2 regions of the Lysobacter hankyongensis genome follow, and region 2 is predicted to be linked to the other one. Evidence: predicted binding sites of a transcription regulator. Region 2 holds the regulator's gene; the other holds the start of a gene.

What was found. Region 2 encodes HrcA, which represses chaperone genes, less so after heat shock. Its sites were predicted from a motif close to TTNGCACTCNNNNNNNNNGAGTGCNAA; they were not measured.
Region 1: the regulator HrcA is predicted to act here: its motif matches at 3,336-3,362, upstream of ABD974_RS16370 (co-chaperone GroES).

The regions. Positions count from the first base shown of each region.
Region 1 is NZ_BAABJE010000017.1:271,509-276,861, reverse strand. It holds gene ABD974_RS16390 (TonB-dependent receptor) at 1-421, shown strand, start outside; gene ABD974_RS16385 (GlxA family transcriptional regulator) at 484-1,464, opposite strand; gene ABD974_RS16380 (dienelactone hydrolase family protein) at 1,406-2,398, shown strand; gene ABD974_RS16375 (2-hydroxychromene-2-carboxylate isomerase) at 2,479-3,078, shown strand; gene ABD974_RS16370 (co-chaperone GroES) at 3,409-3,699, shown strand; gene groL (chaperonin GroEL) at 3,809-5,353, shown strand, end outside.
Region 2 is NZ_BAABJE010000014.1:183,793-189,145, reverse strand. It holds gene ABD974_RS12875 (outer membrane protein assembly factor BamE) at 1-403, opposite strand, end outside; gene fur (ferric iron uptake transcriptional regulator) at 547-948, shown strand; gene recN (DNA repair protein RecN) at 1,092-2,771, opposite strand; gene hrcA (heat-inducible transcriptional repressor HrcA) at 2,969-4,018, shown strand; gene grpE (nucleotide exchange factor GrpE) at 4,232-4,753, shown strand; gene dnaK (molecular chaperone DnaK) at 4,876-5,353, shown strand, end outside.

The DNA of each region.
Region 1 (5,353 bases), on a different contig from region 2:
CTACGAGGCGGTCGATGCCGCGGGCAATGTGTCTTCGCGCGCCGTCGGCGTCGAAGTCGGGGACAGCGCCATTCCCGAGTGGCAGTCCAATCTCCAGCTCGGCTGGCAGCGTGGCGGCCTGGGCTTCACGCTCTCCACGCGCTACATCAGCAGCGTCGAGGAGAGCTGCGCGGGCGTCGAGGGCCTGCCGGGCTGCGATGGCGTCGCCACCAACAAGCTGGGCGCGACGACCTACCACGACGTGCAGTTCGCGTGGAAGAACGCCTTCACGATGGAAGGCCTGAAGCTCTCGCTGGGCGCCAACAACGTGTTCGGAAAAGAGGCCCCGATCTGCCTCGGCTGCTCGTTGAACGGCTACGACGCCGGTACCTACGATCTGCCGGGTGCGTTCTGGTACGTCAGCGCCGATTACCGGTTCTGATGGCCGCTGCGCAACAGGCTTGAGCGAAACGGCCGGGGAAACCCGGCCGTTTTTCATGGCGCTCAACCAGCCGCCACGACCGGGCGGTAGCGGCTGGGATTCGCGCCGGTGGTTTTCTTCATCAACCGGCGCAGGGCGGTGGCATCGCCGTAGCCCACGGCTTCGGCGACCTGTTCGACCGTCATCCGGCTGGTTTCCAGCAGGATGCGCGCGCGCCTGAGGCGAATGCCCTGTACCAGCGCGGCCGTGCTCTTGCCGGTCGCGCGATGCAGATGGCGCGACAGCGTGCGCTCGGACATGCCGAACTCCTGCGCCAGTTCGAACACCGTCGGCGGATGCGGCAATGCGGATTCGATGCGCGTCGCGATCCGCGCGACCAGCGCGTTGCCGCCGGCCTGCTGCTCCGCCACGATGAACGGGGCCTGCGCTGGACGACCGTCGATCAGCAGCGACCGCGACACCGCATCGACCAGCGCGCTGCCGCAGCATTCGCGCAGGAGATGCAGCATCAGATCGGTCTGCGCGAAGGCGGCGCCCGCGGTCACGATCGGGCCATCGACGCACACCATGCGGTCGGCATCGACCATGCAGCCCGGCGCCATCTGCTTCAGCAGGGGCGCGAGCCACCAGGTCGTGGTGGCGCGGCGCCCGTCGAGCAGGCCGGCGGCCATGAGCAGGAAGACCGACGAGCACGAGGCCGCGACGCGTCCGCCCTGTTTCGCGTGACGCGCGATGGCGCCGATCGTGCCGATCGCATCGGCATGTTCGAGTCGTGCTTGCAGTGCCGCGGGGGTGGCATGACCGAGCCCGGGCAGGACCCACGTCGAGCGATCCTGTCTTGATCTCGCCGGCAATCTGGCGGTTTCGATGGAAAAGCCGCCCTGCAGCCGGACCTGGCCGCCGTCGATCGAACACAGCCGCCATCGCGGTGCCGTGGCGGCCGTGCGCGCCGCCAATACGCCGGCGGCCACGAGAATGTCGTGGGTGGCCGCCACGCTGGTGGGGTGCGCATCTTCGAGCACCAGGATGGTGAAATCGTGCATGGCGGATAAGGCCCGAAAAATGTCTGGACAGACACTGCCATTCTTGCCCTCGCGACGTTCCAATACAAGCCCGGACGGCTTGAGGTGCGATATGGCGATGACAGGGGATCGGGACACCAATCGACACGATGCGCTCGACGACTTCGACCCGCGCGAGGTGACCATCGACGGCATCGCGAAGCGCGTGCATGTGGCCGGCCGCGGGCCGGCGGTGATCGTGATGACCGAAATGCCCGGCATCAGTCCGCACGTCGCACGGTTCGCGCGCTGGGTGCGCGAGGCAGGATTCACCGTCTACATGCCGTCGCTGTTCGGCCGCGATGGCGCCGTCCCGGACGCGGAGGAAGGCCTGGCGATCATGAAGCGGGCCTGCGTCAGCGCGGAGTTCCGCGCCTTCGCTTCCAACGAATCCAGTCCGGTCACGCAGTGGCTGCGCGCGCTCGCGCGACGGGCCCATGCGGAATGCGGCGGTCCGGGCGTGGGCGCGATCGGCATGTGTTTCACCGGCAATTTCGCACTGTCGATGATGCTGGAATCCGCGCTGCTGGCGCCGGTCGTCTGTCAGCCCTCGCTGCCCATCGACGATCCCGCGGGCATGAATGTGGCCGCGCAAGAACTGGCGGCGGTGCGCGCAAGGCTGGAGCGCGAGGACCTGACCGTCATGGCCTATCGGTTCGAAGGCGACCGTCACTGCCGGGCGGAACGGTTCGCGGCGTTCGCGACGGCGCTCGGTCCGCGCTTCGTCGCGCGGGTGCTGCCGGACAGCGCGGCCAATCCGGAGACGCCGCCGTTCTTCGACAAGGTGGTGGCGTCGCCGCACAGCGTGGTCACCGCGCATCTCATCGATGCCGACGGTCAGCCCACACTCGCGGCGCGCGACGAGATCCTCGCGTTCTTCGCGCACCGCCTCCACGCGCCGCATGCCGATGCCTGAGGCGCATGCAGTGATGCCGCCCGCCCCGGCATTCGCCCATCCGTATGCGACCGAAGAAGGCCGCCCGTGAAGGAATACGCATGAAACTGGAGTTCTGGTTCGAATTCGCAAGCACGTACTCGTATGTCGCCGCGATGCGGATCGAGGACGCGGCCGCGCGCGTCGGCGTCGAGGTCGAATGGCGCGCGTTCCTGCTCGGTCCGATCTTCCGGCAGCAGGGATGGACCGATTCGCCGTTCAATCTGTTTCCGGCGAAGGGCCGCTACATGTGGCAGGACCTGCAGCGGCAATGCCGCAAGCATGGGTTGCCGCTGCGGATGCCGTCGATGTTCCCGCGCAATGGCCTGCTGGCGGCGCGCCTCGCCTGCGCGCATGCCGATGCCCCGTGGTTGCCCGCATTCGTTCAGGCCGTGTATCGCGCCAATTTCGAGCATGATGAGGACATCGCGGACGAAACGGTGATCGCCGCCTGCCTCGCGCACGCCGGCCAGGATGCGGCGTCGATCCTGCCCGATGCACAGTTGCCGGCGGTGAAGCAGGCGCTGATCGCGCGCACCGGGGACGCGGTCCGGCACGGCCTGTTCGGGGCGCCGTCGTTCCGGGTCGGCGACGACCTGTTCTGGGGTGACGATCGTCTGGCGGACGCGCTGGAGGCCTGCACCGCCCTGCGGTCGCGATGACCGGTTCGCGCGCGATGCCATGCCCGGGTCGCGGGATCCGGGCCGGCGGGCCGGCGGGCCGGCCTGCGTTCCGCAGGTCGGGGTGGAATCGTTCCCCGGTACAGGGCTCGCCGCCTGAGTCGGCGGGCCGTACTGTCCGCCGCCGTCGACGATCCGCGGCCCCGCGTGGACCGGTGCATCGAAGCCCCCTTGAAAGCCTTCGCCGCCGCCCCATATCCGCCGGGTCCCGGTCTGCCGGGGTTTCTTTGCCCGCGGTTTTGGCACTCTCCCCGGGAGACTGCTAGAATCGCCGGCCTTTTCTCCACCAATCAATCACTTGCGAGGGTTCCCATGAATCTGAAGCCGCTCTACGACCGCGTGGTCGTCAAGCCGATCGAAGCCGAAGAAATGACCGTTGGCGGGATCATCATCCCCGACGCCGCCAAGGAAAAGCCGACCAAGGGCGAAGTGGTCGCCGTCGGCGAAGGCAAGTTCATCGACGCCACCGGCGGCGTGCGCGCGCCGAAGGTCAAGGCCGGCGACAAGGTCATCTACGGCCAGTACGCCGGTTCGGCCTACAAGCACGAAGGCGTCGAATACAAGGTCATCAAGGAAGACGACATCCTCGCGATCGTCGGCTGATGCGCGCGGGCGGAGCGATCGCTTCGCCAGGCTGCGCTGATGCGCCGATCCCGCAATGGCGGGCCAGGGCCCGCCCTACGAAATCCATCAAATTCCGGAGCTTCAAACAATGGCTGCCAAAGATATCCGTTTCGGTGAAGATGCCCGCGTCCGCATGGTCCGCGGCGTCAACGTCCTCGCCAATGCCGTCAAGGCCACCCTCGGTCCGAAGGGCCGCAACGTCGTGCTCGAGAAGAGCTTCGGCGCCCCGACCATCACCAAGGACGGCGTGTCCGTCGCCAAGGAAATCGAACTGGCCGACAAGTTCGAGAACATGGGCGCGCAGATGGTGAAGGAAGTCGCCTCGAAGACCTCCGACAACGCCGGCGACGGCACCACCACCGCCACCGTGCTGGCCCAGGCCCTGATCCGCGAAGGCATGAAGGCGGTCGCCGCCGGCATGAACCCGATGGACCTCAAGCGCGGCATCGACAAGGCCGTCGTGGCCGCGACCGCCGAACTGAAGGCGATCAGCAAGCCCACCGCCGACGACAAGGCCATCGCCCAGGTCGGCACGATCTCGGCCAACTCCGACGAATCGATCGGCAACATCATCGCCGACGCGATGAAGAAGGTCGGCAAGGAAGGCGTGATCACCGTTGAAGAGGGCTCGGGCCTGGACAACGAACTCGACGTTGTCGAGGGCATGCAGTTCGACCGCGGCTACCTGTCGCCGTACTTCGTCAACAATCAGCAGTCGATGTCGGCCGAGCTGGACGACCCGTTCATCCTTCTGCACGACAAGAAGATCTCGAACGTCCGCGACCTGCTGCCCGTGCTGGAAGGCGTGGCCAAGGCCGGCAAGCCGCTGCTGATCGTCGCCGAGGAAGTCGAAGGCGAAGCCCTCGCGACCCTCGTCGTCAACACCATCCGCGGCATCGTCAAGGTCTGCGCCGTGAAGGCCCCGGGCTTCGGCGACCGTCGCAAGGCGATGCTGGAAGACATGGCCATCCTCACCGGCGGCACCGTGATTTCGGAAGAAGTCGGCCTGTCGCTGGAGAAGGCCACGATCAAGGACCTCGGCCGCGCCAAGAAGGTGCAGGTCTCGAAGGAAAACACCACGATCATCGACGGCGCCGGCGCCGCCGACGGCATCCAGGCCCGCATCAAGCAGATCAAGGCCCAGATCGAAGAGACCTCTTCGGACTACGACCGCGAGAAGCTGCAGGAGCGCGTCGCCAAGCTCGCCGGCGGCGTGGCCGTGATCAAGGTCGGCGCCTCGACCGAAATCGAAATGAAGGAAAAGAAGGCCCGCGTCGAAGACGCGCTGCACGCGACTCGCGCCGCGGTGGAAGAAGGCATCGTCCCGGGCGGCGGCGTCGCGCTGATCCGCGCGCTGGCCTCGATCTCCGGCCTGAAGGGCATCAACGAAGACCAGAACCACGGCATCCAGATCGCCCTGCGCGCGATGGAAGCCCCGCTGCGCGAAATCGTCACCAACGCCGGCGAAGAGCCCTCGGTCATCGTCAACAAGGTGAAGGAAGGCACGGGCAACTACGGCTACAACGCGGCCACCGGCGAATTCGTCGACATGGTCGAGGCCGGCATCCTGGATCCGACCAAGGTCACCCGCACCGCGCTGCAGAACGCGGCGTCGATCGCCGGCCTGATGATC
Region 2 (5,353 bases):
TCTTGTCGTCCTTGGCCAGGTTCGGGCCGAACTGGCGGCGTGCGTTCTGGGCGAGGACGTCGTCCTGTTCCGGGAAGTAGTCGCCTTCCCACTTCGTGACCGTGCCGTTCTCGAAGAACACCGTGAAATTCTTCACTTCGGTGGTGCCGCGGCGGTCGATGCGCTGTGTGGCCGTGTAATCCCAGCGGTTTTCGTTGAAGGAGTCGGTGATCGAGGGGGTGCCGAGCAGGCTGACCACGTCCTGTTTGCTCATCCCGGCCTGCAACTGGTCGACGGCGTTCTTTTCGATCAGGTTGCCCTGGTAGATCGGCTGCTTGTAGAAGATGCCGCAGCCGCTGGTGACGAGTGCGACGGCAAGCAGGAGCAGGGGGGCGCGGAACGAGCGGCGGGTGATCGTGGGCATGAGGCGGCCGGCTGGGAAAGGGGTGTCGCGAGCGCCGATGATACACTGACGCCCGGCAAGCCCGGCAGTCGCGCTGCACGCCGCCGTTCATCGCGGGTTGGATGCCGCCCTCCGCCCACCGGAACGCGTTCATGGAAACGTTCATGGAAACCAGAGACCTCCGCAAACTCGGCCTGAAAGTCACCCATCCCCGCATGCGGATCCTGGAGTTGCTGGAACAGGCCCGTCCGCGACACATGACCGCCGAGGACATCTACCGCAAATTGGTGGAGGAGGGCGACGAGATCGGTCTGGCCACGGTCTACCGGGTCCTGACCCAGTTCGAGGCCGCAGGTCTGGTACTGAAGCACAACTTCGAGGGCGGCCACGCCGTCTACGAACTGGATCGCGGCGAACACCACGACCATATGGTCGATATCGACACCGGCAAGATCATCGAATTCGAGAGCACCGAGATCGAGGCGCTGCAGCACAAGATCGCGGCCGAATACGGCTACGAGATCGAAGCGCATGCGCTGGTGCTGTACGTGCGCAAGAAGACCTGACGCAGTACGAGTCGCATGTAGAGCGGACTGCAGTCCGCTGTTTCCCATCGCCACGACAAAAGCGGCGGACTGAAGTCCGCCCTACCGATTGCAACGCGAGTGAAGACGCTGGGCTTGCTCGGCGCCAGTCTGCGGTCGCGGGATCACGCAACGCTGTCCAGCAACCGCTTCGCCGCCGCACGCGCTTCCCGGCTGACTTCCACGCCGCCGAGCATGCGCGCCAGCTCTTCCTGACGCTCCTTGGGGCCCAGCTTCTGCACCGCGCTCTGGGTCATGCCGGCGGCTTCGGCCTTGCTGACGCGATAGTGGGCGTGGCCCTGGGCGGCGACCTGCGGCTGGTGGGTCACGCACAGCACCTGGCGCTTTTCGCCGAGGGCGCGCAGTTTCTGGCCGACGATTTCCGCGACCGCGCCGCCGATGCCGGAGTCGACCTCGTCGAACACCATCGTCGGCACCGCGTCCAGGCCGAGGGCCGCGACTTCGATCGCCAGCGAAACCCGCGACAGTTCGCCGCCGGAGGCGACCTTGCGCAGCGGGCGGGGCGGCTGCCCGGCGTTGGCCGAGACCAGGAATTCGACCCGTTCGGCGCCCTGCGGGTCCGGGCGGCCGGCGTCGACCGGTTCCAGCGCGATCTCGAAGCGCCCGCCGCCCATGCCGAGCTCGGCGATGAGTGCGCTGGCCGCCTGCGACAGCGTCGCGGCGGCTGCCCGGCGGGCGGCGGTCAGATCGGCCGCAGCATCCGACCATCGATCCGCGGCGCGGGCGATCTCGCCGTCCAGCGTGGTCAGCCGCGTGCCGGCGTTGCGCAGCGATTCCAGTTCGGTCGCGAGCCGTTCGCGGACGTCCAGCAGCGCTTCGGGCAGGACCCGGTGTTTGCGGCCCAGTTCGTGCAGGCGTCCGAGTCGCTCTTCCAGTGCCTCGAACTGGTCGGGGTCGAGGTCGAGGTCGTCGCGAATCCGCTGCAGCAGCCGGGTGGCTTCGTCGATCTGGATCGCAGCGGCGTCGAGCATGCCGTCCACTTCGCCCAGTCGCGGTTCGTCGCTGCGGGCGCGGGCCAGATCGCCGCGCAGGGATTGCAGGGTCTGCAGCAACGATGGCGCGTCGTCGCCTTCCAGCGTGGTCAAGGCGCGCTCGCAGGTGTCGATCAGTCCGGCGGCGTTGGCGTGGCGGCGGTGCTGGGCCACGAGATCGACGATCGATGCCGGCTCCAGGGTCTCGCGGTCGAGTTCGCGCCACTGGTGGTCCAGCAGTTCGATCCGGTCGGAGACATCGCCGGCGCGGGAGAGGATGTCGCGTTCGCGTTGCAGCGCCGACCAGGCCGCGGCGGCGTCGCGCACGGCCGCCAGCGGTGCGGCATGGCGGCCGAAAGCGTCGAGCAGATCGAGCTGGCTGGCCTTCGACAGCAGCGCCTGGTGTTCGTGCTGGCCGTGGATTTCGACCAGCAGCCCGGCGAGTTCGGCCAGTTGCGCGACCGTGACCGGTCGGCCGTTGATCCAGGCCCGCGAGCCGCCGTCCGAGCGCAGGGTGCGGCGCAGATGACAGGCGGCACTGGCGTCGCCGTCGTCGAGCATGTCCTGCTCGCGCAGCCACTCGAGCGCTTCGGCGCGGTCGGCGAGATCGAATTCGGCGCTCAATTCGGCGCGTTCGGCGCCATGGCGGACCATGCCGCTGTCGGCGCGCAGCCCGGAGAGGAAGCCCAGCGCGTCCACCAGCAGCGATTTGCCGGCGCCGGTTTCGCCGGAAATCACGGTCATGCCGCGGCCGAATTCGAGCTCGGCGGCGGAGACGACGGCGAAATCGCGAAGAGTCAGATGAGTCAGCATGGGGCGGAATTGTGCATCAAAAGATCGACATGCAGACCCCGGCCGGCTTGACCAGGCGCCATCCGCGTTGGGGATTCCGTGGACGGTGCCTGGCAAGCGCAAGCCGGGGTCGACGGCCCTATTCGAAAGAAGGGGCGTCTCACGGACAGAGATCGGCGCGCTTGCGTCTCCCGCCATCTGCGCCTATACCGCTCAGCATGAGCCGTACCCCCGATGCCAACCTCGACCCCCGCGCCCGTCTGCTGCTGCGCACGCTGATCTCGCGCTACATCCGCGACGGCGAGCCGGTGGGCTCGCAGACGCTGGCCCGACACGCGGGCCTGGACGTCAGCGCGGCCACGATCCGCAACATCCTGGCCGAGCTGGAAGACGTGGGCCTGCTGTCGGCGCCGCATACCTCCGCCGGGCGCGTGCCGACCGCGCAGGGCTACCGGGTGTTCGTCGACAGCCTGCTGCAGATCCAGCCGCTGGCCGACATCGAATTGAATCGCCTGCGGACCGAGCTTTCGGCCGGCGCCGGCACCCAGAGCCTGCTGGGCAGCGCGTCCGAACTGGTCTCGGCGATGACCCACTTCGTCGGTGTGGTCAGCGTTCCGAAACGCGAGCAGTTCGCGTTCAAGCACGTCGACTTCGTGCCGCTGGACGGCCAGCGGGTGCTGGCCATTCTGGTCTTCGCGGACAACGACGTGCAGAACCGCATCCTGCAGACCCGGCGCGGTTACGACCCTGGCGAACTGGAGCGGATCGCGAACTATCTCAACGCGCACTACGCTGGCCGCCCACTGGCCGAGGCCCGCGCGCTGCTGCTGGCCGAACTGCGCAGTGCGCGGCAGGAGATGGAAACCCTGATGACCCAGGCGCTGGAACTGGCCGACCAGGCGCTCGCCAGCGATGCAGAGGACATGCTGGTGGCCGGTCAGACCCGGCTGATCGGCGTGCAGGACCTGTCGAACCTGGAGCGGCTGCGTGAGTTGTTCGAGGCCTTCGCCAGCAAGCGCGAGATTCTGCAGGTGCTGGAACGCACCCTGCGCGCGCCGGGCGTGCGGATCTTCATCGGCGAGGAAACCGGCATGGCGCCGCTGGACAGCGTGTCGCTGGTCACCGCGCCGTACGGAGCCGGCGGCCGTACCCTGGGCGTGCTGGGCGTGATCGGCCCGACCCGCATGGCCTATGAGCGGGTCATCCCGGTGGTGCAGGCGGCGGCGTCGGTGCTGAGCGAGGCGCTGGGGCCGGACGAGACGCGGTAAGGCGATGGCGCAACGCGGCAACCGGGTCGCACCTGCGGGCGTGGTGGAAGCGAACCGAGCCTGACAGCCATCGTTTCAGTGTCTTCAGCCGTGGGCACGGCCTCGTTCGCGTCGCGCGCCGGGTTCTGCCTGGGCCCCTTGATTCCCCCGCGCCCGGCCCCATTGCAGGGCGGTCGGCGGGTTCTCCCGCCTCCGCCTGCCACCGGATGCCAGATGAATCAAGAACATAGCCAACAGGACGAATCCACTTCCGCGCACGCCGACGCGGCCGCCGCGGACAGCCCGGAAGCCGTCATCGAAAGCCTCCGCGCGGAACTCGAACAACTGCGGGCCGACGGCCTGCGCGAGCGCGCCGATCTGGAAAACCAGCGCAAGCGCATGGCGCGCGAAGTCGAAATGGCGCGCAAATTCGCCAACGAACGCCTGCTCGGCGACCTGCTGCCGCTGTTCGACAGCATGGAAGCGGGGCTCGCCGCCGCGGCCGAGGGCGACCCGCTGCGCGCCGGCATGGAACTGACCCTGCGCCAGTTGCAGCGCATCGCCGGGGCCAACGGCCTGGTGGCGGTCGCGCCGGCGCCAGGCGATGTCTTCAATCCAGACCAGCATCAGGCGATGAGCATGATCGACGCCGAGGGCATCGCCCCGGGCGCGGTCGCGCAGACCTTCCAGAAGGGCTGGCTGCTCAACGAGCGTCTGCTACGTCCGGCGCTGGTCGTGGTGGCGAAGCAGGACTGAGCGCGTCTCGCGCCATTCACGTGGCGGTGATGCGCGGCGCTTGAAACGCGCACCGGACCACCCCACACACAGATCATCGGCGGCGCGGCCGCCCCAAATATCGAATTACAGAGGACACCGTCATGGGCAAGATCATCGGCATCGATCTGGGCACGACCAATTCGTGCGTCGCGATCATGGAAGGCGGCAAGGCAAAAGTCATCGAGAACAGCGAGGGCGACCGCACCACGCCGTCGATCATCGCCTACACGAAGGATGGCGAAGTGCTGGCCGGCGCCAGCGCCAAGCGTCAGGCCGTCACCAATCCCAAGAACACCTTCTACGCGGTGAAGCGCCTCATCGGCCGCAAGTTCACCGACGCCGAAGTGAAGAAGGATCTGGACCTGGTGCCCTACGGCATCATCCAGCACAGCAACGGCGACGCCTGGGTCGAAACCAGCGACGGCCGCAAGATGGCGCCGCCGGAAATCTCGGCGCGCGTGCTCGAGAAAATGAAGAAGACCGCCGAAGCCTATCTGGGCGAAGCGGTGACCGAAGCGGTGATCACCGTGCCGGCCTACTTCAACGACAGCCAGCGTCAGGCGACCAAGGACGCCGGCC